Regions from separate parts of the Halioxenophilus sp. WMMB6 genome, predicted to be linked through region 2. Evidence: predicted binding sites of a transcription regulator. Region 2 holds the regulator's gene; each other region holds the start of a gene.
What was found. The regulator FNR, encoded in region 2, switches genes on or off when oxygen is low (the NO sensors DNR and NnrR bind a similar motif). The targets are predictions, from matches to a motif close to TTGATCTAGATCAA.

Region 1 (10,584 bases), on a different contig from region 2:
AGATCCCCGAGTTCGACAGCAATGAAGAGCCGGAGACCCTCGATACCCAAGCCATCCTCGATAGCCTCGGGCCGCCCGCTGCCACCGATACGCAGTAGTGGTTGCGGTTAAATAAGCGCCTGTTGTCAGCCACAGGCGCTTATTTTAGACATAGATGTCCGCTCCCTCGCGCCTAACCACTGGGCACAGTGGCAAATAATCGCTACAATGCGCGCCGCTTCTTACCAGGGGCTTAGGGCCCTATTTTTGGGAGTTGATCAATGTCCGAAGTTAAAAAAGTTGTTTTGGCCTATTCTGGTGGTTTGGATACTTCGGTAATCGCCCGCTGGTTGCAGGATACCTACCACTGCGAAGTGGTTACCTTTACCGCCGATATCGGCCAGGGTGAAGAGGTAGAGCCTGCCCGAGCCAAAGCCCAATCTCTGGGTATCAAAGAGATCTATATCGACGATCTGCGCGAAGAGTTCGTGCGCGATTTCGTCTTCCCCATGTTCCGCGCCAACACCATCTACGAGGGTGAATATCTGCTCGGAACCTCCATTGCGCGGCCGTTGATTGCCAAGCGCATGATTGAGATCGCCAATGAGACCGGTGCCGACGCAGTGGCACACGGTGCTACCGGTAAAGGCAACGATCAGGTCCGCTTTGAGCTGGGCGCCTACGCCCTGAAGCCCGGCGTGCGCGTTATCGCCCCCTGGCGTGAGTGGGATCTGACCTCCCGCGAAAAATTGATGGCCTATTGTGAGAGCCACAAAATTCCAGTCGATTTCTCCTCCAACAAAAAGAAATCTCCTTACTCCATGGACGCCAACCTGCTGCACATCTCCTATGAGGGCGGTATTTTGGAAGATCCCTGGGCCGAGGCCGAAGCCGATATGTGGCGTTGGACGGTAGCCCCAGAGCAGGCCCCCGAAACCCCCACCTACGTGGAGCTCAGCTTTGAGAGCGGTGATATCGTGGCGGTGGATGGTGTGGCCCTCACCCCTGCCCAGGTGCTGGCCAAGCTCAATCAAATCGGTGGTGCCAACGGTGTTGGCCGGCTCGATATCGTTGAAAACCGCTATGTCGGGATGAAGTCGCGCGGCTGCTATGAAACTCCTGGCGGCACCATCATGTTGAAAGCGCACCGTGCCATAGAGTCGATCACTCTTGATCGTGAAGTGGCCCACCTGAAAGATTCGTTGATGCCCAAGTACGCCGAGATGATCTACAACGGCTACTGGTGGAGCCCAGAACGCAAAATGTTGCAGGTGGCTATCGATGAGTCCCAGCAGTTCGTCAATGGCGACGTTCGCGTCAAGCTCTACAAAGGCAGTGTCGAAGTGGTTGGTCGACGCTCCAGCCAGAGCCTGTTCGATGAAAAAATCGCCACCTTTGAAGACGACGCCGGTGCTTACAACCAGAAAGATGCGGAAGGCTTTATTAAATTGAACGCTCTGCGTATGCGCATTGCGGCCAATAAAGGGCGCACCAATCTTTAAACCAATGCGGGCAATTTAGGCTCGCATTTTTTTGGCTGGGCGGGGAGAATAGCCGCGCTTTAATCTGCCAATAGCAACCAAAGCCGCGCCAATTGGCTCGGTTTTGGCAATGAGCCTCGCTTATCTTTGTTTTAAAAATGGCCAATATTTTGGCCGGAGAGGTTCGCCAGAGCACAAAAATTCAACAATATCTGGTGGTGGTAAAAGGCCAGTTGATAAGGCCTTCGGGTGTGATTTTTTATTAAACAAAGGTAACCTATAGGCCCTTGATTAGAGTCAAGCGGAATAACAACCCAATTATTACAATCCGTCGCGTTTAGCTCCGCGCACACAGTCGTGTGCATATTTCGCTAGCAGCGTGATTAAACCGGGTTTTCCGCCTTCCAGGTTTTTCTGCAATTCTTAAAAACTATTAGGACATCACTATGAGTAGTCATCCTGTAGCAGGGGAGCAGCCAGCTTACGACCTAAAAATCGTACGCCAGTTCTCTATCATGACCGTGATCTGGGGTGTGGTTGGCATGGCCGTCGGTGTGCTGATTGCAGCGCAATTGGTTTGGCCACAGCTGAACGATATCCTGCAACCGTACACTCACTTTGGCCGTTTGCGACCGCTGCACACCAACGCGGTTATCTTCGCCTTCGGTGGTTGTGCACTGTTTGCCACCTCCTACTATGTGGTGCAGCGCACCTGTCAAACCAAACTCTTTGGCGGCATTTTGATTCCGTTTACGTTTTGGGGTTGGCAGGCAGTCATCGTGTTGGCGGCAATCACTCTGCCACAGGGTATGACCTCTGCCAAAGAATACGCCGAACTGGAGTGGCCAATCGATCTGCTGATTGCCGCGGTTTGGGTCTCTTACGCGATTATCTTTTTCGGTACTATCGCCACCCGTAAAACCTCCCACATCTACGTGGCCAACTGGTTCTACGGCGCCTTCATTCTGACCATCGCCGTGTTGCACATCGTCAACAGCGCTTTCATCCCGGTAACCTTCACCAAATCCTACTCCGCCTATGCCGGTGCCATGGATGCCATGGTGCAGTGGTGGTACGGCCACAACGCGGTGGGCTTCTTCCTGACGGCGGGCTTCCTCGGCATGATGTATTACTTCGTGCCCAAGCAGGCCGAGCGTCCGGTTTACTCTTACCAGCTCTCCATCGTGCACTTCTGGGCATTGATCTCTATCTATATCTGGGCCGGTGCTCACCACCTGCACTACTCAGCACTGCCCGACTGGGCGCAGAGCCTGGGTATGGTAATGTCTCTGATTCTGTTGGCGCCCTCCTGGGGCGGTATGATCAACGGTATCATGACCCTCTCCGGTGCCTGGCATAAACTGCGTACCGACCCAACCCTGCGCTTTTTGGTGGTATCGCTCTCCTTCTACGGTATGTCTACCTTCGAAGGGCCGATGATGTCGATCAAAACCGTCAACGCACTCTCTCACGACACCGACTGGACTATCGGCCACGTGCACTCTGGTGCTCTGGGCTGGGTGGCTATGATCTCTATCGGCTCCATCTACCACCTGCTGCCGGTACTGACCAACCGCAAAGAGATGTGGAGTGTGAAACTGGTGAACACCCACTTCTGGCTGGCCACCATCGGTACCGTACTGTACATCGCCTCCATGTGGGTAAACGGTATTACCCAGGGCTTGATGTGGCGCGCCTTCAACGCCGACGGCACCCTGACCTACAACTTTGTTGAAGCGGTTAAAGCCAGCTACCCAGGCTACACCGTGCGGGTTATCGGTGGCGCCTTCTTCCTGATTGGTATGTTGTTAATGGCCTATAACATGTTCCGCACACTGTCTGCTGAAGCTCGCGAAAAAGCCGAGCAAGCGGCCGCTGATGCCCAAACGGCCTGATTGAGGAGAATACCCCGTGAAGAACCATGACATAGTCGAGAAGAACATCATTCTGATGATCGTACTGACTTTGGTGGCCATTAGTTTTGGTGCCCTGGTCGAAATCGTTCCTCAATTCTTTCTGAAAGAGACCACCGAACCCGTCGCCGGCCTGAAACCCCTGCCTGCGCTGCAGCTGGAAGGCCGCGATATCTACATCCGCGAAGGTTGTCACGTCTGTCACACGCAGATGGTTCGTCCTCTGCGTGCCGAAGTCGAGCGCTACGGCCACTACTCGGTTGCCGGCGAGTCCGTCTACGAGCACCCCTTCCTGTGGGGCTCCAAACGTACTGGTCCAGACCTGGCGCGTGTGGGTGGTCGCTACTCTGACGACTGGCATAAAGCGCACCTCTACAACCCACGCAACGTAGTGCCCGAATCCAACATGCCGGCCTTCCCCTGGTTGTTTGATAACCACCTGGATGGCAAGCACACCGGCGACAAGATGGCCGCACTGCGTAAAGTGGGCGTGCCCTATACTGACGACGATATCGCCGGTGCCAAAGAGGCCGTTGAAGGTGTCACTGAAATCGATGCACTGGTGGCGTATCTGCAACAGCTGGGTATTTTGCTGAAGCAAAAACGCTAATTCACATCCGCTTTGATTGAGGTTGAATGATGGAATCGGATCTTCTTAACAACTTGCGTGGCATCTCCACCATCCTGGTGATGATCGCCTTCTTCGGCGTCTGCTGGTGGGCCTTCTCCCCCAGCCGACGGGCCAAGTTTAACGAGGCGGCCAACCTGCCGTTTGCCGATGCCATGGAAAACAAGCAATCAGAGTCGTCGTTGAACTCATTGAATAATGCCGGTGAGCCTGATACCGGAGACAAGGGGCAAGAAAAATCATGAGTACTTTCTGGAGTTTGTGGATCATCGGCCTGACGTTGACCAACTTGGGGCTGGTGCTGTGGATCCTGCTGGCCAACCGCAAGGTGGCCTCGCGTGACGATGCTGAACCGGAAAACAAAACCACCGGCCATTCCTACGATGGCATTGAAGAATACGATAACCCGCTGCCCAAGTGGTGGTTCCAGATGTTTATCGCCACCTTTGTGTTTGGCGCTATCTACCTGACTCTCTACCCAGGCCTGGGTACTTGGAAAGGGGTGTTGGGTTGGACTTCGCACAACCAGCTCGAGCGTGAGCAGGAGAAAGCCCGCGCCAGCTACAAAGAGTCGTTCGACGTCTACAGCCAGATGCCTATCGCGGAGCTTGCTGAAGATCCGAAAGCGATGAAGATGGGTACCCGGCTGTTTGCCAACAACTGCGCCGTCTGCCACGGTGCCGATGGCGGTGGTAACTTTGGTTTCCCCAACCTGACCGACCACGACTGGCTCTACGGCGGTGAACCGGAAGCCATCAAAACCACCATCACCCACGGTCGCGTGGCGGCTATGCCGGCCTGGAAAGATATCCTGGGTGAAGAGAAGATTGCTGACGTGAGCCAGTACGTACTGAGCTTCACTGATCGCGCTGAAGATGAAGAGGCCGTCGCCGCCGGTAAAGAGATCTTTGCTCAGAACTGCGCCGCCTGTCACGGTGCCGATGCCAAAGGCATGCACGCCACCGGCGCGCCCAACCTGACCGACGACACCTGGTTGTACGACGGCAGCGCTAAAGGTATTCGCCAAACAGTCCGTAATGGCCGCGGTGGTACCATGCCTGCCCAGGCTGAGAAGCTGCGTGAAGACAAAATTCATCTGCTGGCAGCCTACGTCTACAGTTTGTCGCTCGACAACGAGTAACGGCTCGCCGTTGTGCTCGTAAAAAGGCTGCAGCGCTTCACCGGCTGCAGCCTTTTTTTATGGCTGAAAACTGTGTTCTATAGCCATAAAGTGTGGCCACTGGCCTCCATTTGGCTTAGCTCAAATAGTTTGTTTTTTTCTTAATTAGAATAAAACGAATTAAGGCGCTAGAATGCGTTCTCGCCGCCAGACCCGTTTTCAAGCCGGTCGCCGCACAGGCATCATCGCTGCGACGAGCCGAACGCTGCAGTACCCTATAAAGGCGCTTATCCGCCTTCCGCTGACAACCAACGACAAGCAGGTAACTACCGTGGTTGATAAAATCCCCGTCCATGAAGAGCCGGTGAAACAGGCCGACACCCACACCAACCTCTATCAATCCGCCAATAAGGTCTACGTTCGTAAGATCGATGGCTTCTACCAAAGTATTCGTCGCTACACCGGTTTGCCGCTGCTGCTGGGCTTTGTCATCATGCCTTGGCTCACCATCGACGGTCGCCCGGCAATGCTGTTCGATCTGCCGGCCCGTAAATTCCACATCCTCTGGTCCACCTTCTGGCCCCAGGATGGCATGTTGCTCGCCTGGTTGTTGATCATCGCCGCCTTTACCCTGTTCACCGTCACCACCCTGGTGGGCCGGGTCTGGTGTGGCTTCACCTGCCCGCAAACCGTGTGGACCTTAATGTATATCTGGGCGGAGCGGGTATTTGAAGGTGACCGCAACAAGCGTATCAAGCTCGACCGCCAGGATTGGAATGCAGAGAAGGTGGCCCGCAAAAGCGGTAAACACGCTACCTGGCTGTTGATCGGTTTTATTACCGGTATCACCTTTGTCGGCTACTTCACGCCGGTGCGCGGGTTGCTGTTGGGCTTTATTCCCCATGTTGGGGAGGCGGGTGTGGTCACCTGGAATATCGCGCCGGCGGCTGCCTTCTGGACTCTCTTCTTCACCGGCATGACCTACCTCAACGCCGGCTGGATGCGCGAGCAGGTCTGTAAATACATGTGCCCCTACGCCCGGTTCCAGTCGGTGATGTACGACAAAGAGACCCTGGCGGTGCACTACGACAAAACCCGCGGCGAGGCGCGCGGCCCGCGCAAGGCCGGCGAAGATTACAAAGCCAACGGCAAGGGTGACTGCATCGACTGCTCCTGGTGTGTGCAGGTCTGCCCGGTGGATATCGATATTCGCGATGGTTTGCAGTATGAATGCATCAACTGTGGTTTGTGTGTCGATGCCTGTAACAGCGTGATGGACAAGATGGGCTACGAGCGCGGTTTGGTGCGCTTCACCTCCCAGGATGCCCTGGAGACTGGCCACACCCGCTTCTTCCGGCCGCGCCTGTTTGGTTACTCGTTTGCGGTAATCGCCATGCTGTGTGCGTTTGTCTACGCGATCTCCGATCGCGAGCCGCTGTCGGTGGATGTGGTGCGCGACCGCGGCACCCAGATGTACCGCGTGCGCAACGACCAGATCGTCAACGTCTACACCGTGAAGATCAACAACATGGACCGCTCTGACCACACCTACGACATCACCGTGCGCGGCGATGGCCCCTATGAGTTGTCGCACCGTCCGGTCTACCTGGAAGAGGGCGAGGTGTTTACCGTGCCGGTACAGGTGAAGATCCCCCGGGATCAGGTCACCCACGAGCGCAGTGAGGTCTACATCACCGTCACCGCCGCCGAGGATGAGAGCATCACCGCCGAGCAGGAGGCATCGTTTATCGCGCCGTTACCAAAATAGGCGTAGTTGAAAAACCCAACTAGGCGCAGCCGGAAACCAGGCTCCCCAGCCTAACGGGGCCGGTTATACCGCCGGCCACATCCCGGTGTGGCGGGCAAAGCTGGCCAAGTGCCTTGGTTTGTATTGTAATATGGCCCCTTTTTAAGCCTGCAGAGGTCGATGTTTTGGAGTTACGTGTGACAAGTGAACCCGGCAGTAAACCCTGGTATCGAGAATTTTGGGCGTGGTTCATCCTGGCTCCGTTAATTGCCTCGATCATCCTCTCCGGCATGATGGTGTTTACCGCGGTACGCTTCGGTGACGACGAAGTCACCGTCGACTACTACAAAAAAGGCCGTCTTATTAACCAGAGTATGGAGCAGGTGGAGCTGGCCGCGAGCCTGGGCCTCTCGGCTGATATCACCTTCGATCTGGAACTCGGCGAAGTGCTGCTGCGCCTGCAGGAGAGCGCCAATACCCCGCTGCCCGAGGAGCTTACCCTCTATCTCGACCATCCCGTGAGCGAAGAGCTGGATCGTATCCTTACCCTAAAAGAGGTGGCCCCCGGTTACTACCGCGCCGACCTCGACTCACGCCCCGATTTCCGCTGGTACCTGCGTCTGGTGCCCGGCGATGCCCCCATCACCACAGCGGAAGAGGCCACCGCGCCCGAGCACTGGCGCTTGAACGGCGAAATCGATTTTCGTACCAGCCAGCAGGTACAGCTCCAGGCTCCATGAGCGACCAGCCAGCCGGGGCCTGCTATCACTGTGGCCTACCGGTAGCCGGCAACAGCCACTACCGCACACAACTGGCCGGCGCAGAACGCGAGTTCTGCTGCCCCGGCTGCCAGGCCATCGCCGAGACCATCCACAGCGCCGGGCTCGACAGCTTCTACGACTTCCGCACCCAGGCCAATCAGCGCCCCGACCTCGAAAGCCTGCGCAAAAACTACCAGGTGTACGACCTCGCCCCTCTGCAGCAGGAGTTTGTGGTGGCCCCCGAGGCTGGCACTGATCTGCGCCAGGCGCAGCTGCTGGTGGAAGGGCTCACCTGTGCCGCCTGTGTCTGGCTGATCGAGCGCCACCTGTTGGCGGTGCCGGGTATCACCCTGGCGCGGGTCAACGCCAGCACCGGCCGTCTGCACCTGGCCTGGCACGACGACGAGATCAAACTGAGCCAGATTATGGCGGCGGTGGCGGCCATCGGTTATCAGTTGTCACCGGCCACCGAAGATCAGCAACAGGCGCTGGCCCAGCGCGAGCGACGGCAGGCATTGATGCGCATTGGCGTGGCTGGCTTTGGCATGATGCAGGTGGGCATGGTGGCGGTGACCATCTACGCCGGGGCCGACGACCACTGGCTGGTCTTCTGGCGCTGGGTCAGCTTATTAATCGCCACACCGGTGGTGTTGTTCAGCGCCCGGCCCTTCTTTACCGCCGCCTGGCGCGCCCTCAAGAACCGCCACCTGGTGATGGATGTGCCGGTCGCGCTGGCCATCGCCTTTGCCTACAGCGCCAGTGTCTGGGCCACACTCAGCAACCAGGGTGAGGTCTATTTCGATTCGGTCTCCATGTTCACCTTCTTTTTGCTGGTGGGCCGCTATCTGGAGATGAACACCCGCCTCAACAATCGCCTGGGTATGACCCGCCTGGCCCAGCTGCTGCCATTGACCGCCACCCGGGTGGAGCGCCAGGGCGACGACGAGACGCGCACCGTGCTGCCCCTGCGGGCGCTGGCGGTGGGCGATTGGGCGGCCGTGGGGGTGGGCGAGGTGATCCCCTGCGATGGCGATATTCTGGAAGGTAGCTCCCAGGTCGATGAGTCAATGCTCACCGGCGAGGCGGCGCCGGTGGTAAAGAGCGTTGGCGATAAGGTGGTGGCCGGCACCACCAATCTGGAATCCCCATTGGTGGTGGCGGTAACCGCCGTGGGTACCGCCACTACGCTCTCCTCCATTGAGCGCATGGTAGAAGACGCCGCCGCCCATAAGCCCAGGCAGGTAACCAGTGCCGATGCCATGGCCTCCTGGTTTGTAGCGGCGGTGATTGTCATCTCCGGCCTCACTGGCGCCTACTGGGGCTGGCGTGAGCCCGGCCACGCCCTGTGGGTGGTGCTCTCGGTACTGGTGGTCACCTGTCCCTGTGCCCTCTCATTGGCCACACCCACCGCCCACGCCGCTGCGCTCTCGCGCCTGCGCCAGGCGGGGTTGCTGGTGATGAACAGCGACGCTCTCAGTGCCCTGGCCAAGGTCAACCGAATTGTCTTTGATAAAACCGGCACCCTCACTGAAGGCTGCCCGAGAGTGGAGTTGGTGGTGGCTCTGGCCGGCCTGTCGGAGGCCGAGGTGTTGGCGGTGATCGCCGCCCTGGAAGAGGACAGCCGCCACCCCATCGCCCAAGCCTTCAGCCCCTGGCGCGGGCAGAAGCTGGCCCGCCATCGCCTTACCCAGGCCAGCGCCGGGGTCGTGGGGGTGGTGGATGAACGCAGCTACTATTTTGGCCGGCCCGATTTTGCCCAGCAGCATCTGACGGAATCTTTAACCCCGCCAGCGGCGGGCACCTGGCTGTTGTTGGCCGATGAACAGCAGGCGCTGGCCTGGGTGCAGTTGGCCGACAGTGCCCGCGCCAGTGCCGCGCCGGCGCTGGCCGAGTGCCGGCGCCAAGCCATTCCCGCCACGCTGCTGTCGGGGGATAATCGCCAGGCCGTTGAACAGCTGGCCGGCGAGCTGGGCCTGACAGAGGCGGTGGCCGAGGTGGCGCCCGGTGACAAACTGGCGCGGGTGCAGGCCTATCAACAGCGCGGCGAGATTGTCATGATGGTCGGCGATGGCATTAACGATGTACCGGTGTTAAGCGGGGCCGATGTCTCTATCGCCATGGCCGGAGCCACCGACCTGGCGCAAACCAAGGCCGATGCCGTGCTGCTGACCGGCGACCTGACCCTGTTGTTGAAAGCCATGCAATTTGCCAAGCGCCTGCAGGTGACCATCCGCCAGAATCTGGCCTGGGCCCTGGCCTACAATGGCATTGCGCTGCCACTGGCGGTAGCCGGGCTGGTGCCTCCCTGGGCGGCGGCCATCGGCATGAGTGCCAGCTCGCTGGTGGTGGTGGCCAACGCCATGCGTTTGGGGCGGTCGCCGCTGTAATTCTGGGTAAATAAATTTCAGCCAATAACCGCTCTCGGTAGCGGAGCAAAGGTGTGCTGTGGAAATTCTCTATATTTTGGTGCCGATCGTTTTGGTGTTTGTTGCCATCGCCATAAAAATTCTTTTTTGGGCGATCAACAGCGGTCAGTACGACGATTTAAATACCGAGGCCAACCGTATTTTATTTGATGAAAAACGGCCTGCCGCCCAAAAAAGTACAACCGCTGTTGGCGACCAAAAGCCGGCAATGAAACAAAACGTTAGCGAACCGAACGACCATGAGTGAAATTAATGTTGCCGTGCTGCTCTCGGCACTGGCTTTGGGATTTTTTGGCAGTGCTCACTGCATTGCCATGTGTGGCGGCATTTGCAGTGCCTTGAGTTTTGCTTTGCCGCCCGGGCGGCCCGGGTTACGCCTGTTGATTTTAATTGGCTACAACCTGGGCCGGATTGGCAGCTACGTGTTAATCGCGTTGATCTTTGCTCTGCTCAGCCAGTTGTTGGCCAAGGCGTTGGGGCCCGATAGCCTGCGCCTCTATCTGGGTGGCTTGCGTTTTATTGCCGGAGT
Region 2 (10,584 bases):
TGGTGTGGGCCAGGCACTGGCCAAAAATCCGGCTGCGGTGGAGGCGATGCTCAAGGCCGATTGGGAGATCGCCTGTCACGGCTTGAAGTGGACCCACTATCAGGACATGGCAATAGAGCAAGAGCGGGAGATGATGGCCCAGGCCATTGAGCTGCACACCCAGGTCACCGGCAGCAGGCCGCTCGGCTGGTACACCGGTCGCGACAGCCCCAATACCCGTTTATTGGTCGCCGAGTACGGTGGCTTTGCCTACCACTCCGACTCCTACGGCGATGACCTACCCTACTGGTGTTACGATTTTGAAGAGCCGTTATTGACCGTGCCCTATACCCTCGACAGCAACGATATGCGTTTTGCCACGCCCCAGGGTTTTAATGCCGGCGATCAATTCTTTAATTATTTAAAAGACAGTTTTGACTTTTTGTACGAAGAGGGAAAAACCGCGCCGAAGATGTTAAATATCGGCCTGCACTGCCGACTGGTTGGCCGCCCTGGACGGGCGATGGCACTCAAGCGGTTTCTCGATTATGTGCAGCAGCACTCGCAAGTGTGGGTAGCCACCCGTTTGGATATCGCCCGTCACTGGCAAGCGGTACACCCGCCAATATCAGCGTGATTTTTAATAGCAGGCCAATGGATTACACCGTTTGCCACGCAACAGTTAATTAAACCGCCAGCCCCGGACCCTCACTCAGGCGGGGCTATCACCGAACAATATTTCAAGCCGACCATTATCCCCAAATAGCAACGGAAGCGTGTGAATGGTTTGTTACCACTATTTGCTTTTTATTAACGGCTCTTTCTACTATTAACGATTTCTATCTACACAACAGCGAAGTCGCCCGCTGGTATTTAAATCGGCCGGGCTTATCCATTTTCCGTACAGTAAAGAGCACTATCGACTCAGACCAGATTCAGACAACGGGCGAGATAGGAGTGGTCACTCGCTGACCAAACCCGGAACTCGATCAGCGGTAACACCTGGATTCGATTTTAACGACATTCATGTTAGGGATTGCGCACAGTTATTCACCCGCTTTCCCCAAATAGCCGTGCTAATTAGCGCTACACGCAAACAATACAAGTGTTCAAGTTTATGCGCTCATTTCCCGACGTACTCGGCTACCCGAAAATACCAATCAACCGCTTAACTATTTATGGGCAGGTGCGTCCGGTGGGTTTTTTCGCAACTCTTCACGAATATGACTGACCATAAATTTAGTTGCATAGATCACCACGGCGGCAGTGGCAACAACAACAATAATCCCAGACAAAACAACGGTATCAATATACATTTTTGAACCCTCAATTCGATTTGGCTTGCTACTCTTTTACCGGACGCAGCCGGCAATTTTGGAGAAGTCATTCGCCCTCTCCACAGTTTGCAAACTACGCCTTGGCGCCCCCAGGGGCTTGACACATGTCAACCTGTTGTGGTGGGGAGTAGTTACAGTAACTTGGCAATTGATTTAGAGCAGATGGACGCAGGATAGGCGCCCATAGCGTTTGCGAGGAGCCAAGGTTGCTCTGGATAATAACGATAACCGCCGATTGCGGCGCGCAAGTGAAAGCAGAGATTCACAAAAGCGTGACGCATAAGCAGGGGGGCCAGCCAAACAGTGACGGCCCAGAGAGCGTCTATTAGATAATTAGGATTAGTACTTCGATGGCCACATTCTCCCCGCCAGCAACAGACATATGGTCAAAACTGCACAATCTGCCAGGCATCCAAGCCATACAACCACTCGTTGACCGGCTCACGGATTTCAACCTGGATGCCGCTGCCCTGCGTGACATAAGCAGTGAGTGCCGGCAGCTTGCTGTGTGTGTCCACGTCCCCTTCTGCCGCGAAGTATGTAATTTCTGCAATTGCAATATCGTTGTCACCCGCCAATATGGTCTGGCTGCACAGTATGTGGATATGCTCCGGCGTGAAATCCAGTGGTATGGCGAGGCTCTGCATGACACCCCACTCACCCAATCACCGTTAAAACAGCTCTATATTGGTGGCGGCACCCCCACCTTTCTGTTGGCCGATGAGCTGCGCAGGCTGATGAGCGGTATACGTGACCAATTTGGTGTGTCGACTAGCCCCGACCGGGATTATTGTATCGAAATTGACCCGCGCTTCTTCGATTCTGAAATGGCACAACTCATCAAAAGTCTGGGCTTTAATCGTGTTCAATTTGGTCTGGAAGACTTCAACGTGGATGTCCAGCAGGCCACCAACCGTAAATATACCGGCCAAACGGTACAGGATGCGGTCGCAGCCGCCCGTCAGGCTGGTATCAAGCTGATTAGCATCGACCTGCTCTACGGCCTCCCCTACCAAACGCAAGCCAGCTTCGCTGCCACCTTAAAGCAGGTTGCCAGGCTTCAGCCGACACGTGTGTTTATGCGCCACTTTCAGTTCGAGCCGGCGACCTTTCAAACCCAGGCCCAACTCAATGAAGCTGAGATACCTGACTCCAATACACTGGTGAGCCTGCAAAATCTGGCGGCAGAGTTCTGGCTGACCCAAGGCTACGCACCACTCGGCGCTGTTGGGTTTATGCGCAACACCGACCCACTCTATAACGCTGCCGAGCACGGCATTCTGTATAGCTTTCACCGGGGCTACGGCAGCCAACCCTTTGATTTTCAACTGGGAATAGGCCAATCGGCGATCAGCCGTACACCGTCAGCCCTGTGGCAGAATCAGCGCCACCTGCGCGACTACACCAAACAGGTGGTTAAACAGAACCACTCGATTAGCCGGGGGTTGTATCTCAACGAGGATGACCGGGCTCGTCAGTTTGTAGCCGAAAAACTTCTTTGTAATCAAAGTATTAGCAAGAGAGATTTTGAACAGCGGTGGCAGCAGCCATTTGATGATTATTTTGCCGATGAGATGGCAGTGCTGAACTGCCTAAAAACCGATAACATACTGCAAAATGATGCCAACAGCTTTGGGCTGACCGGCTCAGGGCGCTGGTTCGCAGCCGAGCTGGCAGCACTGTTCGATAGCAACTTGGCGCACTAGTTAACCATTCATGCGATAGGGGCGCCATTTAGCCCGCATAACTTGCTTATTAGCTACTTACGATTTACCTTCTTTGAAGGCATGCACTCTCGCCATTTTTTTTGTACACTCTCCCTTTACCGCACCCGCCTAGGATTTTAAAACGCTATGGCCAACAGTAACTACGTTCGCTGCAGCAATTGCGCCGTCAGCAAGTTTTGTCTGCCCCACACCCTATCCGGGGAGGACATCAATCATCTTGAGGGGATTGTCCAGCAGAAACGGGTACTCCACGCCGGCGAAACGCTGTACCACTCAGGCGACCACTTTGATGGCCTGTACGCCATTAGCTCTGGCAGCTTCAAATCAGTTGTGATCGCCACCAACGGCGATAGTCAGATCACAGAATTTGCATTCCCTGGTGAAATTTTGGGTTTTGATGCTTATCACGGCAAAACTCACAACACCTTCGCAGAGGCATTAGAGACCAGCAGCGTCTGCTTTTTACCCCAGGCTCAGCTGGACACCTTGTCACAGAAAGTACCAGCCCTGCAGCAGCAGCTTTATAACCTCTTCTCGGCAGAGATCCAAAGCAACAATGAGTTCCTGTTAATGATGGGCAAACGCTCAGCCGAAGACCGATTGGCCGCTTTGCTCATCAACATCTCCAGCCGCTACTCTCAGCGCGGCTACTCAGCAACCCAGTTCCGCCTTTCCATGTCACGCACTGACATCGCCAATTACCTGGGTCTGACCATAGAAACCGTTAGCCGCCTGATTCGACGCTTCCAAAAAGAGGAGCTCATCGCGGTCAGCCAGCGGGACATCACCATCATCGATTTGGTGGGGTTAAGCGAACTGGCCGGTACTCACTGCACTTACGAACAGGAAGTCGGCTCCCGCTAGCCAGTCATAAGCGCTGCTGCTTACAACTCTTCTGCTCCAGCTCTACCACTACGCTGGGCTGAACCATCAGAGTTGGCCACAGCAGCGTCCATCACTATTTGATCTCAATTTTCTTTTGTGTGGGTGGCAACTCTTGTGCCTTCGGCGCCTGCAAGGTTAACACGCCATTTTCAAACTGAGCGCTGATATCACTCTCCTGCACACCTGGCCCCAAATTGAAGCTGCGCTGGTAGCTACCAAACCGGCGTTCACGTCGAATGATTTTATCGCCCTCTTCCTGCTTCTCGTCACTCTCCATTTTGGCATCCAAGGTTAGCAGGCCATTGTGCACGGTAACGTGAATGTCTTCCTTTTTAACGCCTGGCAGATCAGCACGAATTTCGTAGTGATCTTTTTTATCTTTGATATCTACCCGCGGTGCGAACACTCCGGCAGCGCCTTCCCCGGGGGCAAAGAAAGAGTCGAAGAAGTTATCGATATCCCAAAGTGAATTGCGTGGTACTAAACTCATGGTTACTCCCTCCTGAAATCACTATGCATTGCATTTAGAAAAAGGTTAGAGCGAACTACACACCAAACACTACACTGCCAAATCCCACCTTTTCTCGCTCACCAACCTTTGAGTACAACATGCCCGTTAAGGTACTACTGGGAGACATTATTTTTTTGAGATACGTCAACCATAGCCAATACCAAGTTGGCATATCTAGCCGCACAGTTAATTAAGGCGGGCAATAACTACTCTGCTATCGATTAGAGAGTTGCGGCAGCGGGTAAGCGGTGGTAGCTGGACTATGAAAAATTGGATCCAAACGGAAGCACTCAGCCAACCACTGACAACCAAAGTGCACCACCCAATAAGCAAAAACCACATCACTCAGAAAATGGCCTCCTTGCATAATGCGCGTCAGCCCAACCAAACAACCAAGTGCAAAGCCAAACACATACCAGCGTCTATCACCAAACACCCAGGCCAAGGCTATCGTAAAAAAAGCAATGGCGGCATGACCACTGACGAAGGAGCAGTTAGTATCGCAGGCGCCGGAATAGGTGAGTGGTGCAGTGAAGGGTAAATCACCGCCAAAAATAGTAATATCACCAGGACGTGCTCGCCCAGTGGTGTTGTTTTTTAACAGTGTATTAACAAGCAGGCCAGGCACCAGCAGCAGTGATACAAACAGATAACCAGAAGCCTGCCGAAGTTTATGCCAGTTACTGGCGCCCCGCTTAATAATTAGCTGCCATTGGCTGAGCAGAAGCAGGGCCAACAGAATAAGCAACCAAAGAAAGTGAATTTTAGCGAAAAAGCGGTAGATAAATACCACTTCCGGTTGAGCGGCCAGATTAAAGCCGTGGTGATAAAAGGTGCTACTGACGGACAGATCGATCTCAGGCCACAGAATAAAAACGATCGTTGTTACAAAAAACAAGACCACATCCAAACGCGGTATTAGAGTTCTACTGTTTAGGAACCATTTCTCCATAACCATGAAACCCTCTTAGCCAATAAATATATAAGAGCTTGCCAGATGTAACATGATAATCTTGAATTGTTTCCAATAGTTGAACGTCCATAAATCGTTCTATGAACGGTGCAGCTACTGGGCTGTTGGTCAGAAAAAGAAACTCCTGCCTATCGTTATTTTGCCAATAACTGAAATTATTTTTTAAATCGTAGTAATCCTGAATGTGGCCAGCGTCTTCGTTCCAATAGGCAAAATTATTGCTGCCAGGATAGAGGTAGTAACCGAAATAGGCCAGCAGCTTGCGCGAGTCACTCGCCAGCACGGCTGCGGGATAGTCTGCTTTATAGTGCTGCAAGCGATTGCCGAGCTCATCCCAACCCAGCACGCGTTCATATGGATTATTCTTGGTGGTCGACTCAACGCCAGCCTGCTTTAGTAGCACCGGGTAGTGATAAAAAATCGCCAATAGCAGCCAGTTACAGACAACCGCCACCATCAAAGACTTCGGCCTCTCCCGCAACACAGCGCCGAGCAGCAGCACCGCGCTAATCAGTGCCGGCGCAGCCCAGTTGGCAAAGGCTCGGCTAAACAGCGCCTGCACAGCGATGAGGGTCAACAGGCCAACACCAGGCCACAAAACAACTCTGGCCCACTCCTGCTGATGGATAAGGCTCGCTACCATTCGCCAGTTACGCCACAACAGATAGGCGCTCACCAGGCCCAACAGAAACAGCTGGCTCACCAGAAACTCAAGCAATTTCAGCGGATGAATCAAATTGCCCGACAACTGTGAGATCTCGGCGGTGTGCTGCCAAGAGACCCAATGATTTTGGTAATTCCAATAGACGTTGAGTGAAAACAGCGCAGCGGAGATAAGCACCGCCAGCCAAGGGCCCGCTTGCGACAGTATCGGCCGCCGCTCACGATTGAGTAACAGATAGATAAAAACCGTGAGAGGAAATACTGCGAAATTGTATTTACTCAGCATCCCGCAGCCAGCAAAGAGCCCCACTAAAGCCCAACGATAGAGCGCCCCGGTTTTAAAAGCCCACAACAGCTGCCAAAGGCTGAGCGACCAAAAAAGCAGTAGCACAGAATCCGTGGTAATAAACAGGCTGTAGAAACCCACCAAGGGCATACTGGAAAAGAGCAGGCCGGCGGCGGCACCGCTGTGCCTCCCACCAAAATCAGAACCTATCCGATAGACAACCCAGCTGGTTAGCGTCCAGGCACAGAGTGCAGAAAATTTAATCACCTCTTTGGAGTCACCGGCAATAGAGGTGAACGCCCCAATCAACCAGGCCAACATTGGCGGCTTGGAGTAGTAACCGAGATCCGGGCTTAATGACCAATGGTAGTAGTAGATCTCATCGTAAAATAGGCCAACATAGGGCTGCCAGATAAGGTAACAACGGTAGCAGAATGCCAACAAAAGTAGACTATAGAAGAGTACAACCGGGCTACGCCAGACTGCGCTTAAACCAACGCTCTGCCATACAGAGGCAGGGGTGTGTGGCGTGTTATCAAGCTCCGTCATCGCAAACCATGCCTGTTGAAACTAGAGTTGCCGATACTCCCGGAACCACTCAACAAAGCGCTCCAGGCCCACTTCAATCGGTGTCGCAGGCGTAAAGCCAACCAATGCATGGATACGGTCGATGTTGGCGCAGGTTCGGTAAACATCCCCCGCCTGCATGCCGACATAATTTTTAACGGCAGCACAACCAAGCAGTTGCTCCAACAGTTCGACAAAGTAAGAGAGTTTAACCGGCTTATTATTGCCGATATTAAGTATGCGGTGGGGTGCATTGCCGCCACTGGCCGCGGGGGGTTTTAGCGCAACTTTTACCAGGCCATCGACAATATCATCTATATAGGTAAAGTCGCGATAGAGGTCTCCCTCATTGTAAATATCAATGGGCTTCTTCTGGCGGATGGCCTCGGCAAATTTAAAGTACGCCATATCCGGTCGCCCCATAGGGCCATAGACCGTAAAAAAGCGCAGGCCAGTTGTCGGAATTTGGTAAAGATGGGCATAGCTGTAGGCCAGTGCCTCGTTAGCCTTTTTAGTAGCAGCATACAAACTCACTGGCCGATCAGTCGCCTGCTCCTCAGTGAACATACTTTCGCTACTATTGCCGTAGACTGAACTCGAGGAGGCATACACTAGGTGATCAACAGGGTTGTCTCTGCACGCCTCCAGTATGTTCATAAACCCAACCAGATTGGACTCAGTGTAGGCGTCAGGGTTATCGATTGAATAGCGAACACCCGCCTGGGCCGCTAAATGCACTACCAAATCGAAGTCAAACTCAGGAAACAGTGCTTTGAGGCTAGCACCGTCACTGAGATCCAACCGCCGAAACACGAAATGGCTGTGCTTTTCCAACAACGCCAGGCGGCTTAGCTTCAATTGGCTATCATAATATTCATTAAGGTTATCGATACCCACCACCTTGGCACCGCACCAAAGCAGATACTCGGCCACCCAGTAACCGATAAACCCGGCAACCCCAGTAACGAGTACCGATTTTCCCTTGAAAAATTTTTGTAGTTCGTGCTCAGACATCATGCCAATTATCTGACGATGTGGTTGGAAATAGGCGACCGGCTGGTATCGAAGAACAGCGTTGCTGTAAGAATACCTCATCCACCCTTAAGAAAACTTTAAGGCGAATAGAGAATACTACAGCCTAGTAACACTTTTTTGACAACGACTTTTCGTTACCGAAACAATTCTGTCAAAATAGCATAATAGTATCGCGAGCCAAACAAAGGATGCAGCTGTGAAGGGAGGCAACTTTTGGTCTGGCTCTGTCAAAAATCACGATTAACCCGATATACAATCGCTCGACAGAAGCGCCAGAGGAGTTGAAAGAGCGTCGATGCCCAGTTATGCAACCCTACCCTCTTAACAGCAGTGCTGGGCAAAACCGTTTTCAGTAAAGAATGACCACCAAAAATGCTCAAACAACTCGGCTTCGTTAGCGCTATGCCCGCACACAATTCAACCAAGCAAAGCTGGCCGGGCTTGAACCCATGGAAGTGGTTACTGGGAGCCCTCGTCCTCATCCTTCTACTCCAGGTAGTCGATCACTGGCTCGATTGGGCGACACTGGCAGAGGCGTGGCAGGAGCTGGATAAGCCCAAAGCGATGATCGGCGTGGCGTTGATCATTGCCAGCCATCTGTTGCGTGGCCTGCGCATTCACTGGCTATTGAAAGAGCGGATTAGCAGCCGTTTTCACGTAATGATCAAGCTATCAGCCTGGCACCAATTTACCAATAACCTGCTACCCATGCGCCTCGGCGAGGCGGCCTTCCCTATCTTAATGAAACGCTACTACGGTGTTACAGCGCTGGACTCGGTATCGCAGCTGGTATGGTTGCGCATGCTGGATCTGCTGTTTATGGCGGCGGTGACGACTAGCGTGCTATTGCTTATCAAGCCACTGTTGGGTGTTGCCGCACTGGTTGCAGTCGCTCTGATGCTGGCGCTTGGCGAATGGTTACTGGCCCTGAACCGTCAACACCGGAGTCTGCCGCCGTTGCTGTCGCGTTTTCGCTGGCTGAACACCGCCCTACAAGCACTCCTTCAGCAGGCGCCCCACTCCAACCGGCAACAGCTCCAACTAATCGCCATCACCGCAGCCTCCTGGCTCAGTAAACTGCTGGCGGTCTGTATCGCGATATCACTCTTTTCGTCACTGCCACTGATCCCCTCCCTTGCCGGCGCCATCGCCAGTGAACTGGCCGGCATACTGCCCATCCACGGCATTGCGGGTTCGGGCTCCTTCGAGGCGGCGTTTTATTCGGGTATCAGTTTGGTTGAGGGCTTCAGTGCAGACTGGCTGGCCGTGGCCATCAACGTTCATATCTTTCTTTTCGCAAGCACTACTCTGATGGCGCTCTTCTGCTCGCTTATCCCGGTAGTAACGGCTAAACAACCTGTAGGTGAACATGACTTGTAACAGTGATCCGACGATCGCAGCCTCCCTTCTGGCAGGGCACAGCCTCTCAGTCGTAATCCCCTTTTATAACGAGCAGGGCAACTGCCTGGCCCTACTGGAAGAGTTGCAACAGGCGCTAACAAACCTACCCTGCCCCTGGGAGGTGATCTGCGTCAACGATGGCAGCCGCGACGGTACCCAAGCAGAGTTGAACCAGGCTCGCCAGCAATTGGGCGGCCATGTGGTACTGATTCAGTTTTCCCGCAACTTCGGCCAGAGCGCGGCCATGCAGGCGGGAATCGACAACGCCCGTGGCGATATCATCGTCACCCTGGATGGAGACCGACAAAACGACCCTGCGGATATTCCCGCTATAATTACAGAGCTCATCGGCAAAGATCTGGATATGGTCGCCGGCTGGCGCAAGAACCGCCAAGACAGTGAACTTGATCGCAAGCTCCCATCGCGCATCGCCAATCTGCTAATTCGTAAGGTCACCGGTATCGACATCAAGGACAACGGCTGCAGCCTGAAGGCTTTTCGGGCGAGTGTGATCAAGCAGATCACCCTGATGGGAGAGATGCACCGCTTTATTCCCGCCTGGGTCTCCGGCGTTACCGATCCCTCCCGCATCGGCGAGCTGGCCGTCAACCACCGTGCCCGCACCACCGGCCAATCCAAGTACGGCTTGTCGCGCACCTACCGGGTGATTTTGGACTTGATCGTGGTGCGCTTTTTTATGCGTTTTGCCCGTCGTCCCGGCCACTTCTTCGGCGGTATTGGCATGCTCTCGGGCAGTATCGGTGCACTGATGCTCTTCTACCTGCTGGCCCTGAAGCTTTTCACCGGCGCCGATATCGGCGGTAGACCGTTACTGTTCACCGGCATTTTGTTGGTAATTACCAGTATTCAGTTGATTACCACCGGCATTCTGAGCGAGCTGCAGGCACGCAACAAACCCGTGCACTACCCCACCCGCTCGGCAACGGCCAATGGCGACCGAACCTGGAGCCAGCATGAGCAGTAAGGTAACTGCTCATCTCGACCATAGCCCCTACGCCTGGCTGCTGGCCCCCAGCACGCTAGTGGTAGTGGCATTAATCAGCCTGGTGGGGCTGGCCTTTTGGAGCCCTCTGTTTGATCTCGATGAGGGGGCTTTTTCCGAGGCAACCCGGGAGATGCTCGCCTCCGGTAACTGGGTCTCCACCTACTTGAATGGTGTGCCCCGCTACGACAAGCCAATCCTCATCTATTGGTTTCAA
Region 3 (10,584 bases), on a different contig from region 2:
TGACCGCCACCGTGCTCGCCTCGACCAGCGCCTGGGCTAACTTGCCAGCGCCACAGCCGTCCTGCCAATAGAGGTAGCCGTAGTGGTCATCCAGGTGGAATCTGGGCACCAGCAGCGGTGACAGCAGTGGCTGGTGTTTGACGAACAACTCCAGCGCCGCGTACAGGTTGGGGGCCAGCATCAGAGCCCTACTGGCGGCGCCGTTAGCCCCGGGCAGCAGGCGCTGGCCCAGTTGAAAGGGCGCCTCATCGCTGTTTAACAACTGCAGGGCGTTGTCGAGAATCCGGAAAGTCTGTTCAACACTGATCGGCGGGTTGCTGTGCAGAATTTCGTCCAGGAACAGTTTGCTGCCGCGCAACACCCGATGGCTGTCCAGGTCGCGCTGCAAACACAACTCCAGCAGGCTAAGCGGCAATCCTTGCGCCGGTATGAATCGCGTAGCACGCGTGTACCACTGCATCGGGTGTCAGGCCCTAAGCGCGAGCGGCTGTTTAGCGCGCAACAAGGTCAGTTGCAAGCGTTCCAGCAACTGCTCCGGGCTCTCCTCCCGTGCCATGGTCACGGCGGTGGTCGCCTGTAGGTGAACGCGCTCACCCAGCTGTTGCAAGCTGCTGCGGTAGACAAAGTGGGCGATGGACTGCTGCAACTCGCCGGCCATCACCCGGGCCTGGGTTTCGCCGGTGCGCGGCAACAGAATGACAAAGCGGTCGCCGGCCAGTCGGCAGAGCAGGTCGTCGTTGCGCAGGCTGAGCAGCAGCAATTGGCTCACCGCCAGCAACACCCGGTCGCCTTCGGCGTGGCCAAACTGCTGGTTAATGCCATCAAAGTCGTTGATGTCCAGCGCGATTAAGGTCATCGGTTGCTGGCCTTCGCTTTGTTGGCACAGTTCGATCTGCTGGCGCAAATAATTGGCATCCGCCAGCGGCGTCAGCCGGTCAAAATGGCGATGTTCGCGAAACAAGCGCTCGCGTTTTTGCAGCTGGGCGCTGATGGCCAGTTGCTCGTGGTGCCAGTGGTAGAGGCCGTAGGTGAGTATCAACATGCCCAGGCTCATCGGCAGGGATTCCAACCAGTGATCCCAGCTGACCGCTTCCGGCAGGCGAATAAATTCATCCAGGGTGTCGGCCCACCAGGCGATAAACATCAACCCCAAGCCCAGAGTCAGCAAGGTGGTGATGCGGCCACTGGGGCGGCTGTTGAGAATCAGGCAGAGCCAGACAAAGGTCAGCACGCCGGCGCCACCCTCGCCGACGATATCCATCCCACTCCACTCGGCCAGAGGCTTCCAGGCACCGGTGCCCAAATAGAGCAGCAGCAGCGCGTTGGCGAGCAGCAACAGCAAGGCGAGTTTGGTGAAATGTAGGCGAAGAAAACTGGGCATGAGCGGTCTGTTATCCGGTGGCAGGCGGCGCGCGCCGCGAGGAGAAACGCAGCTCACCAGAAGTGTGTGACAACTGTGTGACAGCCAGGGGAGGCAAATCGGCTCACCTAAGCCGACTCAAAATCTAGCCAAACCCGGTAATTAAAACCCCACCCGCCTGAAAAATGGCCCTGCCGCCACTGGTGGCGGTGCTTCCCGGCCGCACAACCATGGCCGCGGGGAGTCCTATCGGCTCACTTTGACTGGTTCAAGCGTTGCCAACCGCCGCCAGCCGGGCATCGGCGAAAGCGCTGTCACGGAACTGTCATTTTGCATTCCTAGCATCCGCAGCCAGAACTTACGCCCCTCAGAGATCCGGCCCGCCGATCCACGGGGCGCCAACCGTTTCCCGACCACCGATTATGGAAGGCCCAATCATGAATAATCCTCGCGCAGCCATGCTGACTTTCCACTCGCAGTTGTTGCTTAGGTTAACCGCCGCCAGCGTGCCACTGCTGACTCTGGCTTCCGCCCAACTGATGGCCGAGGAGGCTATCCCGGAATCGAACATTGAGGAGATACTGGTAATTGGCCAGGGCGCGGCCCTGGATAACGCCATTCGCAAACAGCGCATGGCCGACAGCATTAAAAGCGTGGTCAGCTCTGACGCCGTGGCGCAGCTGCCCGACGAGAATGTTGCCGAAGCGGTGCAGCGCCTGCCCGGCATCTCCATTGAGCGCGACCAGGGCGAGGGCCGTTTTGTCAGTGTTCGCGGCCTGGCGCCGGACCTCAACAGTGTGCAGATCAACGGCACCACCATCCCCTCGCCGAACAGCGACACCCGCGCCGTGGCCCTGGATGTGATTCCGTCGGAATTGGTCGAGACCCTGTCGGTGGTGAAGGCCGTGACACCGGATATGGACGCCAACTCTCTGGGCGGCAGCATCGAGGTGGAGAGCCTCTCCGGCTTCGATCACCAGGGCCGCTTTTACACCTTTTCCGGCGACCAAACCTACGACGACAACACTGAGCAGTACAGCGGCAAGCTCTCCGGTGCGGTCAGTGACCAGTTCAGCCTGGGCGGCGCAGAGGACAATTTGGCGGTCGCCCTGGCGTTCAGTTGGGAGCAGCGCGACTTCGGTTCGGACAACGTGGAGACCGGTGGCGGCTGGGATTTTGACCAGGGTGCGCGCCTGGAAGAGACCGAAATGCGGGACTACGAAATCACCCGCGAGCGTACCGGCCTGGGGCTGAACCTCGACTACAAGATCGGCAATGGCGGTATCTTCCTGCACAGCCTGTACAGCGAATTCACCGATACCGAAACCCGCAACGCCGCCGGGGTGGAATTCAGCGATCCGGTCGCCGCCGGTGACAGTGCCGATGCCGAGGCCTGGCGCGAGCTGAAAAGCCGCGAAGAGACCCAGAAGATTGAATCCTATGTGCTTGGTGGCGACTGGGCACTGGGTAACTGGACTTTTAATGCTCAGGCAGGCTACAGCGAATCCTCGGAAGAGACACCGGAGCACATTGCCGGTGCCGAGTTCGCGAGCAACGATGACTTCACCAACGTCAGCTTTGGCAACAGCCGCAGGCCAACGGTCGTCGCCGCTGCCGCCTTTTACGATGCCGGCGCCTATAGCCTGGACAAGGTCAAGTGGGAGCAGCAATACACCAGTGATACAGAACAGAACATCAAGCTCGACCTGGCCCGTGACTACGTGTGGTCGGGCATGGCCGCGCAGCTTAAGTTGGGCGCCAAACTCAGCCAGCGGGAAAAGGACAACGACGCCAACGCCTGGAAATACAAAGACTTCTCCGATTACGGCATTGGCGACCAGCAACTGCTGCTCAGCGGCTACGCCGGTTCCAGCGTGGATTACAGCCTGGGTGATTTCGGCCCGTCGATTAATGCCTCAGGCGTACGCAGCTTGTTGGCCGGCCTCAACAAAAACGAGTTTTACAACGAGGAAGATTCCCGCATCGAAGACTTTGTCATGGATGAGGACATCACCTCCGCCTACCTGATGAACACCCTCGACCAGGGCCCACTGCGCGTGATTGTCGGCCTGCGTTTTGAAGCCACCGACTTCAGTGCCGAGGGCACCGGTTTAACCGATGGTGACTACCAGTCGGTGAGCGCCGACAACGACTACCAGCACTGGCTGCCCGGTGCCCACCTGCGCTACCAGTTGGGCGACAACACCCAACTTCGCGCCGCCTGGACCAACACTGTGGTGCGGCCATCGTTTGAGCAACTGGCGCCGGGCTTCGTGATCGACGATGACGAAGCCGCCTTCGGCAACCCACAGCTGGACCCGCTGGAGTCGTCCAATATTGACCTGGGTATCGAACACTATTTAGGTCGGGCGGGTATCGCCTCGGCCTTCTTCTTCTACAAAGACATCAGTAACTTTATCTACCAGACGGATCTGGCCGGCCAGGGTGAGTGGCTGGATTTCAGCGAGGCGGAGACCTTCGCCAATGGCGACAGCGCCACCCTCTACGGTTTGGAGTTGACCTGGTCACAGCAACTTGGGCAGCTGCCGGCGCCCTGGAACGGCCTGCTGGTGGGTGCCAACCTGACCGTCACCCATTCCGATGCCCGTATTGGCAGTGGCGCCAACCAGCGCGACATCAACCTGCCGTTCCAGTCCGATCAGGTGGGCAATGCCATGATTGGTTGGGAGAACGAAAAACTCAGCGTGCGCCTGTCGGCTAATTACAAGTCCAGTTTGCTGTCTGAGGTGGCCTTCGACGACCCGCAACACGATGAGTTTGTCGACAGCCAAACCTACGTGGATTTGACTGCCAACTACTACCTCACCGATCAATTGCGGCTCAACTTTGAGGCCCACAACATCACCGACGAAAGCTACTACGTCTACACCGGCCGGTCGGCTTTCAACACCCAATACGAGGAGTATGGCCCGTCGTTCAAACTGGGCATCACCTTTGTCTCAATGTAAAAATCCCGCCGCTTACGCAGGGTCCGTCGACGTCAGCGATGGCGTGACGAAAGGTAGTTAATTAGCGAGTAATGATGAACAGCAAGCGAACCCATCAATCCGGGCAGTTACGCATCGGAATATTGTCGATAAAAGCCGTGGCTGCCCTAGTCATCGGCGCCAGCCTCCACGCTTGTGGGGGCAACCTGCAGTCCACGGCTGGGGCTGGGAATGAGGCATTAACCTGGCAGCCGAGTGCCGTTGCCACCGCTAGCCTGGATCGCCTGGTGCTGGCCAGCAGCGGTTTGACCCTGCTGGCGGTGTCGGGCCAGGGGCTGGAGTTGCGCAGTGGCGACCAGCAAGTGCTGGACCAGCTGGCCGGCAGCTTTGAGCAGTTCGACGTGCGGCCACTGGCCCCGGGACGCTGGCTGGTGGCGGCGGTCGACGACACGGCCCAACGAGCGCTGGCGGTGGTGGTCAGCGACCAGCACTTTGGCCAGGCGGTGACCCTGCCCACACAGGAGTACGCGCTGTCCAATGCCTGCCTCTATCAAGCCGCCCACGCCAATGCCAGCGCGGACAACTATCTGTTTGTGGTGAGTGAGCAGGGCGCCGGAGGCCAATGGCTGTTGGGCAGTGGCGAACAGCTGCTGGCCGAGCCGCTCCTGGTTCGCAGCCTGCCAATTCCGCCCAGTGCCAGCTTTTGCCAGGTGGACGACGCTTTTGGCGATCTGTTTGTCAATGAAGAGGCCGTCGGTTTGTGGCGTTTCCCCGCCGCCGCTGAAGCCCCCAGCCAGCGCCAGCCGGTGGCCATGGTCGCCCCCTTTGGCGAGATCGAGGGGGAGGTGGGCAATATGCGGGTGGTGCCCGGTGGCCTGCTGCTGATCGACCCGAAAGCGGCGCAACTGCACCCGCTACAGCGCCAGCCGCAGGGCTGGAAGCACTGGCCGGCCAAGCCCCTGGCTGAAATCGCCGACGGCCAACAGCTGCACGCCACCACAGCCGACGGCGGCCTGGCCTTAACGGTGCGTGACGACGACAGCGGCCGCTGGTGGCAAACCCAATTCGCCTGGCCCGCGCCCGAGGTCCGTGCGCCTGCGCCGCTGCCGGTGGTGCGCCCGGCGGTGGAAACCGATACCGCCGACCAGTTCGGTGATGCCATGGATGACCCGGCGGTGTGGATCAATCCCGCGCAGCCACAGCAATCCCTGATCTTGGCCACCGATAAAAAGCGCGGCCTGCGCGTTTATGGTCTGGACGGCCACCAGCGGCAACTGCTGGATGTCGGCCGCCTGAATAACGTGGATGTGCGCAGCGGCGTTAAGGCCGGGCCGCACACCCTGGCAATCGCCGCCGCCAGCCATCGCGACCTGAACGCCATCAGCCTGTTCACCATCGATGCTGCCACTCGGCAGGTTGCCCACGTGGCCGACATCGCCACTGGGTTGAGCGAGGTCTACGGTTTTTGTCTCTATCAGCCGGACGAAGACCACCTCTACGCCTTTATCAACGACAAAGACGGCACCTACCTACAGTACCGGATTGATGCCAGCCACTTTACCGGCACAGAGGTACGCCGCTGGCAGTTGTCGAGCCAGCCCGAGGGCTGTGTGGCGGATGACCGCAACCGGCGCCTGTTTATCGGCGAAGAGGACGTTGGTGTTTGGGTACTGGCCGCCGAACCTGATGCCCCGCTTGCACTGCAGCCGGTGATCAAGGTCGGTGGCTTGCTGCACGATGATGTCGAGGGCTTGGGGCTCTATCACCACGCCGATGGCAGCAGTCAGCTGGTGATCTCCAGCCAGGGCAATGACAGTTATGTGGTGGTCAATGCCGAGGCACCGTACCAGGCCGCAGGCGCATTCCGCATCGCCGCCGCGGCTGGCCAGGGTTTTGACCAGCAGGGCATCGACGGGGTCTCGGAAACCGATGGCCTGGAAGTGGTGGCCGCCAATTTAGGCGGCATCTGGTCCCAGGGGATGCTGGTGGTGCAGGATGGCCGCAATCGCATGCCCGAGACCCGGCAAAACCTGAAACTGGTGCCCTGGAGCCAGGTGCAGGCGCTGTTGGCACCGGCAGCCTCGGTGGCGGCGCAGTGAACAGACCGGGAAGCTTAGCCTGCGCCGAGGCTGGCAGCTCAACCGCTGGCCTCGGCGATCAGCACCCATAACAGCCACATAGCCGCCGCTTTACACAATACCCATGACCTGCAAATCGGTACTCCCGTGGCGGCGGGTGGCCAGTGGGCTTCTGGCGCGCTTGGGGTGAGACCACTCGGGCTAAACACCACCGGCGCAGGCTGGGCCTGGCTGCCGGTGCCTATCGATTCCCGCCTCAATGACTATCACCACCCGCAGCCCCGGCAAGCTTCGCGTAAGTGGGCACTCACCAATAGCGCCGCCGACGGCCATCCTCCTTGAAAGCGTTTGACTTGGCTCAAGTCTCTATTCTAAACTTTCAAAAATTACTGAAAGTTTAGAAGTCTTTCCTGAGCGCACCTAGCCCGCAGTAAGCCCGCAATAAACCCGCAACCGAAAGGTACCGCCATGAAGATGAGCCCCGATACCCAGGCCTTTGTTATGCACTTTGGCGAGATGGGTTCCCGCTGGGGGTTTAACCGCACCGTTGGCCAGCTGCTGGCGCTGATTGTGATCAGCGAAAACCCCCTCTGTGCCGACGAGCTGATGGCGGCGCTCTCCATCTCCCGTGGCAATGTCAGCATGGGGTTGAAAGAGCTGCAATCCTGGCGCCTGATCAAACCGGTACACACCCCGGGCGACCGCAAGGAGTACTACGCGGCGGTGGGGGATATCTGGACCATGGGCATGCGGGTGTTGGAGGAGCGGCGCAAGCGCGAGATAGACCCAACCCTGTCGCTGCTGCGCGATCTGTTGATGGAGAGCGAAGCCAACGAGCAGTCCAATTACGCCCAGGGGCGCATGCAAGAGATTCACGACCTGTTGGAGCTGGTGGCCAACTGGTCGAGTGACCTGCAACGGTTAAACCACGACAAGCTGCAAACGCTGATGAAACTGGGGGCCGGAGTGGGCAAGGTTCTGGAGTTTAAAGATCGACTCCTGAAGAAGGGCGATGGCGACTAACGCCGTGGATTTATCGTCGCGCTTCGCCACGTTGTTTTAATTCTATTCACGCTAGTGCGGAGCCCATTGGGCTCATCCTTCTCTCGATAATAATAATGGCCGCTTATCCTCCGTTTTATGGGGGAGGGTTGTGCTCGGCCGCAGGAGGACAATTTTACGTATGAGGTAACAAAAAATGTTAGATGCCTTGGAGTTGTCGCGCATCCAATTTGCCGCCAACATCAGTTTTCATATTTTATTCCCCTCCATCTCCATCGGCCTGGCCTGGTTCCTGTTTTATTTTAAATTGCGCTCCAATCTCTCCAACAATCCGGTGTGGATGCGCGCCTACCGCTTTTGGGTAAAAATCTTTGCACTCACTTTTGCCCTGGGGGTGGTAAGCGGCATTACCATGTCGTTTCAGTTTGGCACCAACTGGCCGGGCTTTATGGCGACGGTGGGTAATATCGCCGGCCCGCTGTTGGGCTACGAGGTGTTAACCGCGTTTTTTCTGGAGGCGACCTTCCTGGGGGTGATGCTGTTTGGTATGCAGCGGGTGCCCAACTGGCTGCACACCACCGCCACCTTAATGGTGGCGGGGGGCACCAGCCTGTCGGCCTTCTGGATTATTGCGCTCAACTCCTGGATGCACACCCCGGCCGGTTTTGAAATGATCGATGGCGTTGCCCACCCGGTCGATTGGCTGGCCATTATTTTTAACCCCTCCATGCCCTATCGCCTGGCGCATATGGTGATGGCCTCGTTTTTAACCAGCGCTTTTCTGGTGGCCGGAGTTTCGGCTTACCGCCTGTTAAAGGGCGATCACAAACAGGCACCGCGCCTGGCACTGAAAACAGCGATTCTGTTTGCCGCGCTGCTCGCCCCCTTGCAGATGTTTTTGGGTGACCTGCACGGCCTCAATACCCTGCATCATCAGCCGCAAAAAATCGCGGCGATGGAAGCGGTGTGGGAGTCCGAGAACGGCGTGCCACTGCTGCTGTTTGCCTGGCCGGATGAACAACAAAAAACCAACCACGCGCAAATTGCCATTCCCAATCTGGCCAGCGTGATTCTCACCCACTCCACCAATGGCGAGTTAAAAGGGCTGAATGATTTTGCCGAGCGGCCGCCGGTGGCGCCGCTCTTTTTTGGCTTTCGCATTATGGTGGGTGTGGGCGTGGCCATGTTGACGGTGGCCTGGTGGGGGGCGGCCTATTTAATTCGCAAACGCACTCTGCCCAAGCTCTACCTGCGCACACTGACCCTGTTTGCCTTTTCCGGTTGGCTGGCAACACTGGCCGGTTGGTATGTGACCGAAATTGGCCGCCAGCCCTATCTGGTGAGTGGCGTGTTAACCACCCGCGATGCGGTCACGACCATTGCCCCGGCCAATATCGGTCTGTCGCTGGCCATGTATTTAACGGTCTATGCGGTGTTGTTGGTGGCCTACCTGCACACCCTGTTTTTAATGGCCCGGCGCTCGGTGGCGGTGGAGGAGTTTGAAACCGACACCGTGCCGCCCGGCCAGCCCACGCCATTTGTAACCAACGAGGTGTTGTCATGATCAGCGATGCCATGCTACCGACTATTTTTATGGGCTTAATCGGCATTGCCATTTTTGCCTACGCCGTACTCGACGGCTACGACCTGGGGGTGGGTATTCTGCTGCCCACCAAGCCTAACCGACAGGAACAGCGCGATCAGATGATCGCCTCCATCGGCCCCTTCTGGGATGCCAATGAAACCTGGCTGGTGTTGGCGGTGGGGCTGCTGTTGATCGCCTTTCCGGCGGCGCACAATGTTATTTTGCGCGAGCTCTATCTGCCGGCGACGACCATGTTAATTGGCTTAATTGTGCGCGGTGTGGCGTTTGATTTTCGCGCGAAAGCGATCACCAGCCACCGCCTGTTGTGGGATCGCGCCTTTAAAGTGGGCTCGCTGTTAACGGCGCTTACCCAGGGCTATATGTTGGGCCGCTATGTCTTGGGTTTTAGTCAGGCGCCCGAGGCCTACGGCTTTGCCCTGTTGAGCAGCCTGTGTGTGACCGCCAGCTACGCCTTTATCGGCGGCGCCTGGCTGGTGATGAAAACCGAAGCTGAACTGCAGTCCTGGGTGGCCCGTGCCACCCGCCGCGCGGCCTGGTTGGCGGCGCTGGGCATCTTGGCGGTATCGCTGGTCAATCCGCTGGTCAGTAGCGAGGTGTTTCAGCGCTGGTTTAGTTTCCCAGCGGCGATTTTGTTAATGCCTCTGCCGCTGGTCTGCGTCGGGCTGTTTATTGTTATGGACCGCTACCTGGCGCACATGCCCCACCACCAGGACTTCGGTTGTTGGATTCCCTTTGTGGTGGCGGTCACCGTCTTCTTCCTCTGCTTCAGTGGCTTGGCCTACAGTTTTTATCCCTATGTGATTCCCGGCCAGTTAACCGCCATGGCGGCGGCCAGCGCGCCGGAGTCGCTGCGCTTTATTCTGGCCGGAGCCCTGGTGGTGGTACCGATTATTCTGATCTACACCGCTTTCTCCTATCGCGTCTTCTGGGGCAAGGTGGGTGAACTGCGCTATTACTAGCGGTCAGGCTTCACCCCCTCCCCAGCTGAGCGGGGCCGCAGCCGGGAAAATTGCGAGCGGCCGGAAAACACGGTACTGTTTTGGGCCGTGCCCGGCTGTCGTTATGATGCCAGTGTTATGACTTAAGCGTTACAACTGAGGCGTTATCGGTTCGAGCGTCATTGGCTCGAGCGTGATTAACGCACAGCGCGAGCTGGCGGAAAAACGAAAGCTGCTAGCGCCCCGGGCGAATACCCAGTTGGTTGAAGGATTTTCCATGGCCTGTTTCCCTTGCAGATTGCTTGGGCCCCGAGCGGCATTGCTTAGGATTAGCGCACTACTCCTGCTGTTATCTCCCCAGGTGTTGCTGGCCGCCGAAGAGCACCACTTCGGGCAGTTCTCCTTTTATACCGAGCCACAACTACCCCAGTGGGTAAAGCCACTGGCACCGGGCAAGAGCCATGGTCTGCCCCAGGGCCAAAATGTTGAGTACCTGCTGCTCGACTCACAAATCCACGCCCTGCCTGGTGATTACCAGGATTACGAAGCCAACCGCTTAATAGAGCTGGTTAAGCTGTTACAGCAAAGTTTTATTGAGGGTGCCGGTCGGACCCGCCCGGCCATTGCTGAATTGCCCGATGTGTAAAAATCA

Region 1: a site for FNR is predicted at 1,748-1,761, ahead of ccoN (cytochrome-c oxidase, cbb3-type subunit I). Genes of this name have one in related genera too.
Region 3: a site for FNR is predicted at 6,735-6,748, ahead of SBL51_RS07540 (GbsR/MarR family transcriptional regulator). Genes of this name have one in related genera too.

Annotation. Positions count from the first base shown of each region.
Region 1 is NZ_JAWMQR010000003.1:191,295-201,878, reverse strand. Features, by position in the region: gene SBL51_RS09875 (flagellar protein MotY) at 1-98, shown strand, start outside; gene SBL51_RS09870 (argininosuccinate synthase) at 261-1,481, shown strand; gene ccoN (cytochrome-c oxidase, cbb3-type subunit I) at 1,907-3,355, shown strand; gene ccoO (cytochrome-c oxidase, cbb3-type subunit II) at 3,372-3,983, shown strand; gene SBL51_RS09855 (cbb3-type cytochrome c oxidase subunit 3) at 4,010-4,246, shown strand; gene ccoP (cytochrome-c oxidase, cbb3-type subunit III) at 4,243-5,142, shown strand; gene ccoG (cytochrome c oxidase accessory protein CcoG) at 5,315-6,889, shown strand; gene SBL51_RS09840 (FixH family protein) at 7,066-7,608, shown strand; gene SBL51_RS09835 (heavy metal translocating P-type ATPase) at 7,605-10,016, shown strand; gene ccoS (cbb3-type cytochrome oxidase assembly protein CcoS) at 10,075-10,302, shown strand; gene SBL51_RS09825 (sulfite exporter TauE/SafE family protein) at 10,295-10,584, shown strand, end outside.
Region 2 is NZ_JAWMQR010000014.1:13,689-24,272, reverse strand. Features, by position in the region: gene puuE (allantoinase PuuE) at 1-616, shown strand, start outside; gene SBL51_RS22370 (hypothetical protein) at 1,152-1,295, opposite strand; gene SBL51_RS22365 (hypothetical protein) at 1,703-1,834, opposite strand; gene SBL51_RS22360 (coproporphyrinogen-III oxidase family protein) at 1,823-3,022, shown strand; gene fnr (fumarate/nitrate reduction transcriptional regulator Fnr) at 3,170-3,907, shown strand; gene SBL51_RS22350 (Hsp20/alpha crystallin family protein) at 4,002-4,418, opposite strand; gene SBL51_RS22345 (phosphatase PAP2 family protein) at 4,654-5,337, opposite strand; gene SBL51_RS22340 (ArnT family glycosyltransferase) at 5,366-6,910, opposite strand; gene SBL51_RS22335 (NAD-dependent epimerase/dehydratase family protein) at 6,932-7,945, opposite strand; gene SBL51_RS22330 (lysylphosphatidylglycerol synthase transmembrane domain-containing protein) at 8,336-9,343, shown strand; gene SBL51_RS22325 (glycosyltransferase family 2 protein) at 9,333-10,349, shown strand; gene SBL51_RS22320 (ArnT family glycosyltransferase) at 10,339-10,584, shown strand, end outside.
Region 3 is NZ_JAWMQR010000002.1:402,579-413,162, reverse strand. Features, by position in the region: gene SBL51_RS07560 (helix-turn-helix transcriptional regulator) at 1-388, opposite strand, end outside; gene SBL51_RS07555 (GGDEF domain-containing protein) at 467-1,381, opposite strand; gene SBL51_RS07550 (TonB-dependent receptor) at 1,798-4,329, shown strand; gene SBL51_RS07545 (phytase) at 4,404-6,407, shown strand; gene SBL51_RS07540 (GbsR/MarR family transcriptional regulator) at 6,855-7,409, shown strand; gene SBL51_RS07535 (cytochrome ubiquinol oxidase subunit I) at 7,585-8,952, shown strand; gene SBL51_RS07530 (cytochrome d ubiquinol oxidase subunit II) at 8,949-9,953, shown strand; gene SBL51_RS07525 (hypothetical protein) at 10,252-10,578, shown strand.